Regions from separate parts of the Arthrobacter sp. MMS18-M83 genome, predicted to be linked through region 2. Evidence: riboswitches for the same ligand, from Rfam matches in the RefSeq annotation. Region 2 holds a riboswitch; each other region holds the start of a gene.
The links. A riboswitch is a leader RNA that binds a small molecule or an ion and turns the genes downstream of it on or off. The one in region 2 is predicted to bind thiamine pyrophosphate.

Region 1 (2,257 bases), 450 kb from region 2:
GTGTGATCGGCGCCGTTCAATTTGATGTTCATGCGTGGTCCTTCGTAAGAGGGTCTAAGGTGGCAGGCTGCGAGCCGTTTGTCGCGACGCCCGCTTGTGCGGGTGGTTTGGAGAAGCGGTCCGGGCGGAACTTGTTCCAGCGTGGATCGCCAGTGCCGTCCATGAGTCCGACGCAGATTTTCGCGGCTGCCGGGGTCAGGAGCACTCCGTGCCGGAAGAAGCCGCTGGCCACAATGAGGCCGGGCACGATGGGGCCGTGCACTGCGCCTTCAGTTCCTTCGGGGCCGGCGCCTGTTGCCACCCTTCCCAGCAGGGGTGCGTTGTCCGGTGTCCCCGGACGGGCGCGGGCAGTGGCTTCCAGGAGTTCCAATTCTGCTACGGCCGGTACCAGCACCTGCGCGTCGCGGAGCAATTGGTATACCCCACCGGCCGACACCGAGTTCGCGGATCCACCCGAAGTCGACAAGCCGTCCTCGCGTTGCGTTGCGCCGATCACCACTGTCCCGTCCTCCCGGGGGACGATGTAGACCGGCACCCCCCGCACCATCCCGCGGACCGTTGCGGTAACCAGGGGCCGAAGGTGTTCCGGAACGCGCAGCCGCAGTATGTCGCCGTACACGGGGCGTAGCGGGAGGGACAAGCCATCCGGCAGTCCGTTCAACCGGGCAGCGTGCAGGCCGTTGGCCACCACTGTTTCCTTGGCCAGCACCCGTGTGCCTGACTCGAGCTCAGCCCCGACGACGCGCCCGTCCTCCCACAGAAGGCTCGCCGCCTTGTTGCGGACCGCAAAGCCATCCTCGGCCCCCTCAACCCAACTGGAGTCACCTGGTTGGTGGTCTCCCAGCGCGCCAACAATCGCACCCGCAAGTTTTCGCGGATCCACTTGGTGGTCCCCGGGAATGTGGAAGGCACAGGAAATCTGGGGGCTCAACAACGGCTCACGTTCGCGTGCCTCGCGCAGGGGCACAGATTCCACCACCAAACCGTTGGCCAGCTGGACGTCCCGGAGGTCGGCGAGCGCCCGGCGGTCCGCAGCGTCCGCGCCGACGGCGAGGGTCGGCGTCGTGCGGTATCCAGTACTACGTCCGGTACTTGAGCCGGACAAGTGACGTTCGAAGTCCGGCCACAAGGCCGACGATTCGAGCATGAGTTCCAGGAGGTCCTCTTCCTGGTAGTGCAGTTCGCTGACGGGCGCCAGCATGCCCGCTGCCGCAAACGTAGCGCCGCTGGCCGGCGCGGGGTCGATGAGGACCACCGAGCGGCCGGACCTGCGGGCCTCCCACGCGATCCCGAGGCCGATCACACCGCCCCCAATCACCGCCACATCGGCGTGCAGGGGTTCGTGCTGAGTGTTCATTTCGTCCATGGAGTCCTTCCCTACGCCGGTACTAGCCGGATCAGGTCAAGCGGTCGGCGCTGAAGCCCTCTCAGCCGCGCGGCGATTGTGACTGCCGCCGCGGCTCCCGCGGTACCAGCCCAGTTTAGAGGAACTACTCTGTTTCCATGACCCAGCACGATGTCCACACCACCGCCCGCCTGTACCTCTGCACCGACGCCCGCAAGCAACAGGCTGACTTTGAGCAGTTTGTCGATGCCGCATTCGAGGGCGGCGTGGACATCATCCAGCTGCGGGACAAGACCATTGAAGCGGCCGAGGAACTGGAACTCCTGGAAGTCCTGCATTCCGTGGCGCACCGTCACGGCCGTCTCTGGGCCGTTAACGACCGCGCAGATATCGCGTCCCTCTCCGGCGCTCCGGTGTTCCATATCGGCCAGAAGGACATCCCGCTGCGCTCGGCCCGGAAGCTGCTCCACGACCCCACCATCATCGGCCTTTCGACCCACACGCCCGAACAGATTGACGCTGCCATTGCCGCATCGCCTGGCCGCAGCGGCCTGGACTATTTCTGCGTCGGACCGGTGTGGGCAACCCCCACCAAGCCCGGGCGTTCCGCCGTCGGGCTCGATCTCGTGAAGTACGCTGCCGAGGCCATCAAGAAGGCAGACGCGGAGACAGTGGGCGGCGTTGTGCTCCCTTGGTTCGCAATCGGCGGCGTTGATCTCAGCAACGTTGAGGAAGTGGTGCAAGCCGGCGCCAGCCGCATCGTGGTGGTCCGGGCCATCACTGAGGCAGAGGATCCAACGGCCGCAGCCCAAGCGCTCCTTGCCGCCCTGGACGCCGCGGCGGCTTAGCAAGACTCCGGGAGATTTTGGAGTTACCCTGACTTTCGTGTCACATCAGCGGATAGCACCGAAT
Region 2 (2,257 bases):
AGGGCACTTGCCCGCGCCAGAACCCGGGAATAGCCGTTGAGATAGATGGCATCCTGCGAGAGGTAGTAGGTGAACTGCTCTTCACCAAGCGCGCCGGACCGCAGTTCCCTGATGAAGTCGAGTCCGTAGATCGCTTCGAGTTCCGATTGGGCGGCGTCCCACATCCTGACCGCGAAAGCACCCGGTTGGAGGGCGTGCTGGTGCGCGTGGAAGTGGTGGATCGGTCCGTTGCCTTTCCCCACTTCCAGCACCTCGGACTGGGTCAGCGCCTCCTGGAGCCAGGGCTTGACAACACGCAGTGCTGACTCCCAATCGCCAAGCCGCGCCTTCGCCGTCGCCATCGCTGAGGACAGGGAACACCCCGTGCCATGGCTGTTGCGGGTCTCCACCCGGAGGCCGTCGAACTCGACGACGTCCTGGCTCAGGACTCCCCCGGTGTTGACGAGGGCGTCCGGGCAGTCGGCTCCCCGCAGATGGCCGCCCTTCACCAGGACGGTGTTTCCGCAGGCGGCAGCCAAGCGTTTGCCCTGCTCCAGCGCCGATGCCCAGTCAGTGGCTTCAGGTTCGCCAAGCAGCATGGCCAATTCAGGAAGGTTGGGGGTCACCAAGTCAGCGAGGGGCAGAAGTTCCCGCAGTGCGGTTTCAGCGGACTCCGCCAGGAGCCGGTCGCCGCTGGTGGCGATCATCACCGGATCCAGCACGACGACGGCGGGGCGCGCCTCGCCGAGCCAGCGGCGGACTTCGTGGATGACCGCGGCGTCCCCGAGCATGCCGATTTTGACGGCATCAACCGTGATGTCGGTGCTAATGGCATCCAACTGCTGGCGCAAGAACGCCACGGGAGGCACATGGACGGCAGTGACCCCCTGCGTGTTCTGCACGGTGAGCGCGGTGATGACGGCCATGCCGTAGCCGCCGTTGGCCGCAATGCTCTTCAGATCGGCTTGAATCCCGGCGCCACCCGAAGGATCCGAGCCGGCAATGCTGAGGACCCTGGGGATAGGGCGCTCGATGGCCTTGAGCGGGTAGACCGCTGATTGGGCTGAAACAGTCATACGAGACATCCCTTCGCCGGTGCTAACCGGACAGGTTCAACGGGTCTGGTCTCAGCCGGCTTGGTGCGCGGCACCCCGTGTCAGTCCTTTAGCTTAACCCGGATCACACGGCGCCCGCTGAAATGTCCAGCAACGCCGAAGCCCCGGCGGTTTCACAGGAGCGGAAACGGCCGGGGCTTCGGACAGGGTAACTCGCTCAGAGCTCGGACTTGGGCACGCCGACTCCGAGGATGATCGGTTCCGCTGCCGCCGTCGACTTAGCCGGAGCAGCATCGGGAGCCTTGGCCTCGTGCGCGGCCCCGCCGGAGGCAGGGGCGGCAACCTCGTGGTGCTCCACGTCGGTGGCGTTGGCGGCACCCTGGGCCCGGCTGGCACTACGGTTGCGGCGACCTCGGCGTCCAGGCGATCCTGACGACTCCGAGGATTCCCCGGATGCAGCGGCGGAGGCCCCTGCGGGGGCTTCCTGGGCTTCTGTCGCCATCCTCGCGGTGTCGGGGGCCTCGCCGAGGCCTGCGAACGCCTGCGCCAACAGATCCAAGCTCATGGCAGGTGCGCCACTCGCTGGCTCTTCTTCGTGGTGGACGAAGGGCAACGCCACTTCCTCGCCGCCGAATCGCAGGACAGGCTTTGAACGTTCCTCGCCACTCGAAGAAGCGGCAGGAGCCTGGACCGGGGCCGCGGGGGCCTGGACCGGGGTTGCTTCCGCTACGTGCCCGCCGGCGAGCGAATCCGCGGCGTGGTGTAGCTCGTCGTCGTGCAGGTGTGCAGCGTGGGCGGCAGCCGCGATGGTGGCGAGGGCAGCGCGGGTTGCTGCCTGGCGATTGGGATCCGTCGATTCGACGTGGACCGGAGCCAGAGGGGTCAGCGGGAGCTCAGTTGTCCCTTGCCCCGTACCCCTGCCGCGGCGGCGCTTGCGCTGCTCCGGGCGGACGGCCGGCTGTGACTCAGTGCGCGGGTGGTGGTGTTCGGCGGCCACCACATTGGCCCGGCGGTGCTCCACGGGCTCGTCGTGGGTGACGATTCCCCGTCCAGCACACGTCTCACACTGCTCGCCGAAGACCTCAAGCAGGCCGGTGCCCATGCGCTTGCGGGTCATCTGGACCAAGCCAAGCGAGGTCACTTCGGCAACCTGGTGCTTGGTGCGGTCCCGGCCGAGGCACTCGACCAGGCGGCGCAACACGAGATCGCGGTTGGATTCCAGG
Region 3 (2,257 bases), 1.6 Mb from region 2:
GCCAGGATGCCAGCCAGCGCGAGGCGCTGTTTCTGCCCACCGGAGAGGGCCGACGTCGGGTGGTCCAGCGCAAAGCTGCCGCTGGCACTATTCCGAAGCCCGACGTCGTCGAGCGCTTCATGGACCCGCTTCCAGATCTCTTCCCCGGCACGCAAAGATTCTCGGCACCGAAGGCGACGTCGTCACCCAAGCGGGAAAGCACCACCTGGGTTTCGGGGTCCTGCTGCATGAGTCCGGCACGTCCCCGCTGGGCCCTCGGCGAGACGCCGTCCACCAGCAACGAGCCGGTTTCGTCGGCGTCGTCGCCTTCTTCGCCCAGCACGCCCGCGAGGGCATGCAGGAGCGTCGACTTGCCCGCGCCCGAGGGGCCAAGCAGCAGAACCCGCTCCCCCGGACGGATGTCCAGGTCCAGGGCGTGGATAGCCTGCGTGGTGCGGCCCGCGTGCCGCCAGCCCCAACCTTGCGCGGAAATTGCGGCGGGTCGCACCACAGCAGGGGTGCCGGAATCAGGACTGGGCATCAGGAAAAGACGGGCTCCGAGGCGGCCTTGCGGGACGCGAACGCACTCAGCACCCCGGTCTTGGCCAGGCCGCGGGTGGCGATCCAGGCCAGCGCGCCGGCAATGACGGCACCGGAAACCGTGCAGAACGCGATGTACGCGAGCTTGTCGACGGCTTCGTAGGCGATGTTCCAGCCCCACGGCAGGAAGGAGTCGTTCAGCCCGCAGAACAGGCCCGCACCGGCTCCGGCCAACAGGGATACCGGCAGGTTGAACTTCTTGTACATGAATGCCAAGAAGATGAGTTCTGCACCGAGCCCCTGGAGCAGGCCCGAGATCAACACAGTGGTGCCGTACTGGGAACCCATGATGAGCTCACTGGTGGCGGCGACCGTCTCACAGAAAATTGCCGCACCCGGCTTGCGGATGATGAGCATGCCCAGCACGGCCGGAATCATCCAGCCGCCGGCGATGATGCCGGTCACGGGCGGGTAGGCGGCGTTCATCGGGGTCGAAACCAGCGCGGCCATCTGGTCCCAAGCCCAGAAGATCACGCCGCCGGCGATGGAGATCAGTGCTGCCACGACGATGTCCACGACGCGCCAGTTGTATCCAGGCTTGGTGAGGCCCGGCCTTGCAGAAATACCAGTCATTTTGTCCTCCTGAGGAACAGGAGGGGAAAGTGTTTCCGGTTTGCCTGCGAACGGCTTCCGCCGCCGGTTCCGGACACTATGAGAACTCGACTCCCTTGCGCCGGTACTAGCCGGATCAGGTTCGAGGGTCTGCGGCTGTCCGCACTCTCAGCGCCCCTCCTCCGTGCCGCATTGCTGCGAGCCCGACGGCGGCGCTCCCCTGTCGCTATCAATCAACCCTTTTGGGCGTGGTTCAGTTTACACCTTGGCGGGGTTGCCGAGCGGAAAGCGACGGATTCTGCTGGATCACTCGCAGGGCCGGCGCGGGCAAGCCCGAAATGGCGCGGGCGGCCACCGAAGCTGGGAGAATGATCCAGCAGAATCCGACGCAGCAAGCAGGGCAAAGGAGCGGTCTTGACAGGCACTAGCGAAGCGAACAGCACCACCGTGGCCGAACCGAGGCTCGCCGCAAGCGTGATCCTTGTCCGCGACGCGCCCATTCCCGCGAGCCCTGGAGGTTCGGCCCGTTTTGAAGGTGCCGGCGGTGCGGCGATTTCCGAAGGTGCCGTGAGCGATCTGGAAGTGTTCGTCCAGCACCGGGTGTCCACGATGGATTTCGCCGCGGGCATGGTCGTCTTCCCCGGGGGCCGGGTGGATCATGCGGACAGCACCGGCTGGAACTTCACGGACGACGTCGTTGAGCAGCATGCCGCAGCATGGCACCGGAGCAGCATCGCCGTCGAGCCTGCATCGGCTCGGCACAACGCCGGCCGGGTGCTGGCGGCCGCGCAACGTGAGGTGTTCGAAGAGGCCGGGCTGAAGCTCGACGCCGCCACCCTCCGCCCATGGGCCAACTGGGTCACTCCGGAAGACCAGCCCAAGCGCTTCGACACGTACTTCTACGTTGCCTGCCCGTCAGTTGGGGCTGAGCCGCGGCACCAGACGACGGAGGCGTCGTCATCACTGTGGATGCCAGTCCGTGGAATCCTGGATGCCGAGGCCGCGGGAACCCTCAAGCTCATGCCGCCCACTTTGGTCCTGCTGGATGAACTGCTCGCTCTCGGCACGGTGGAGGCTGTGTTGGCTGAAGAGCGTGACATCGTGCCCGTGCGGCCGGAGCCCGGAG

Region 1: it holds a riboswitch for thiamine pyrophosphate, as region 2 does, so the genes downstream of both, thiO (glycine oxidase ThiO) here and OW521_RS20840 (bifunctional hydroxymethylpyrimidine kinase/phosphomethylpyrimidine kinase) in region 2, are expected to answer to the same signal.
Region 3: it holds a riboswitch for thiamine pyrophosphate, as region 2 does, so the genes downstream of both, OW521_RS13480 (ECF transporter S component) here and OW521_RS20840 (bifunctional hydroxymethylpyrimidine kinase/phosphomethylpyrimidine kinase) in region 2, are expected to answer to the same signal.

The regions. Positions count from the first base shown of each region.
Region 1 is NZ_CP113343.1:3,964,443-3,966,699, reverse strand. Features, by position in the region: gene thiS (sulfur carrier protein ThiS) at 1-32, opposite strand, end outside; gene thiO (glycine oxidase ThiO) at 29-1,366, opposite strand; TPP riboswitch at 1,358-1,477, opposite strand; gene thiE (thiamine phosphate synthase) at 1,504-2,193, shown strand; gene OW521_RS18765 (RNB domain-containing ribonuclease) at 2,231-2,257, shown strand, end outside.
Region 2 is NZ_CP113343.1:4,411,377-4,413,633, reverse strand. Features, by position in the region: gene OW521_RS20840 (bifunctional hydroxymethylpyrimidine kinase/phosphomethylpyrimidine kinase) at 1-1,055, opposite strand, end outside; TPP riboswitch at 1,047-1,143, opposite strand; gene OW521_RS20835 (Rne/Rng family ribonuclease) at 1,252-2,257, opposite strand, start outside.
Region 3 is NZ_CP113343.1:2,846,937-2,849,193, reverse strand. Features, by position in the region: partial or broken gene OW521_RS13490 (ABC transporter ATP-binding protein) at 1-520, opposite strand, end outside; gene OW521_RS13480 (ECF transporter S component) at 520-1,152, opposite strand; TPP riboswitch at 1,227-1,363, opposite strand; gene OW521_RS13475 (NUDIX hydrolase) at 1,546-2,257, shown strand, end outside.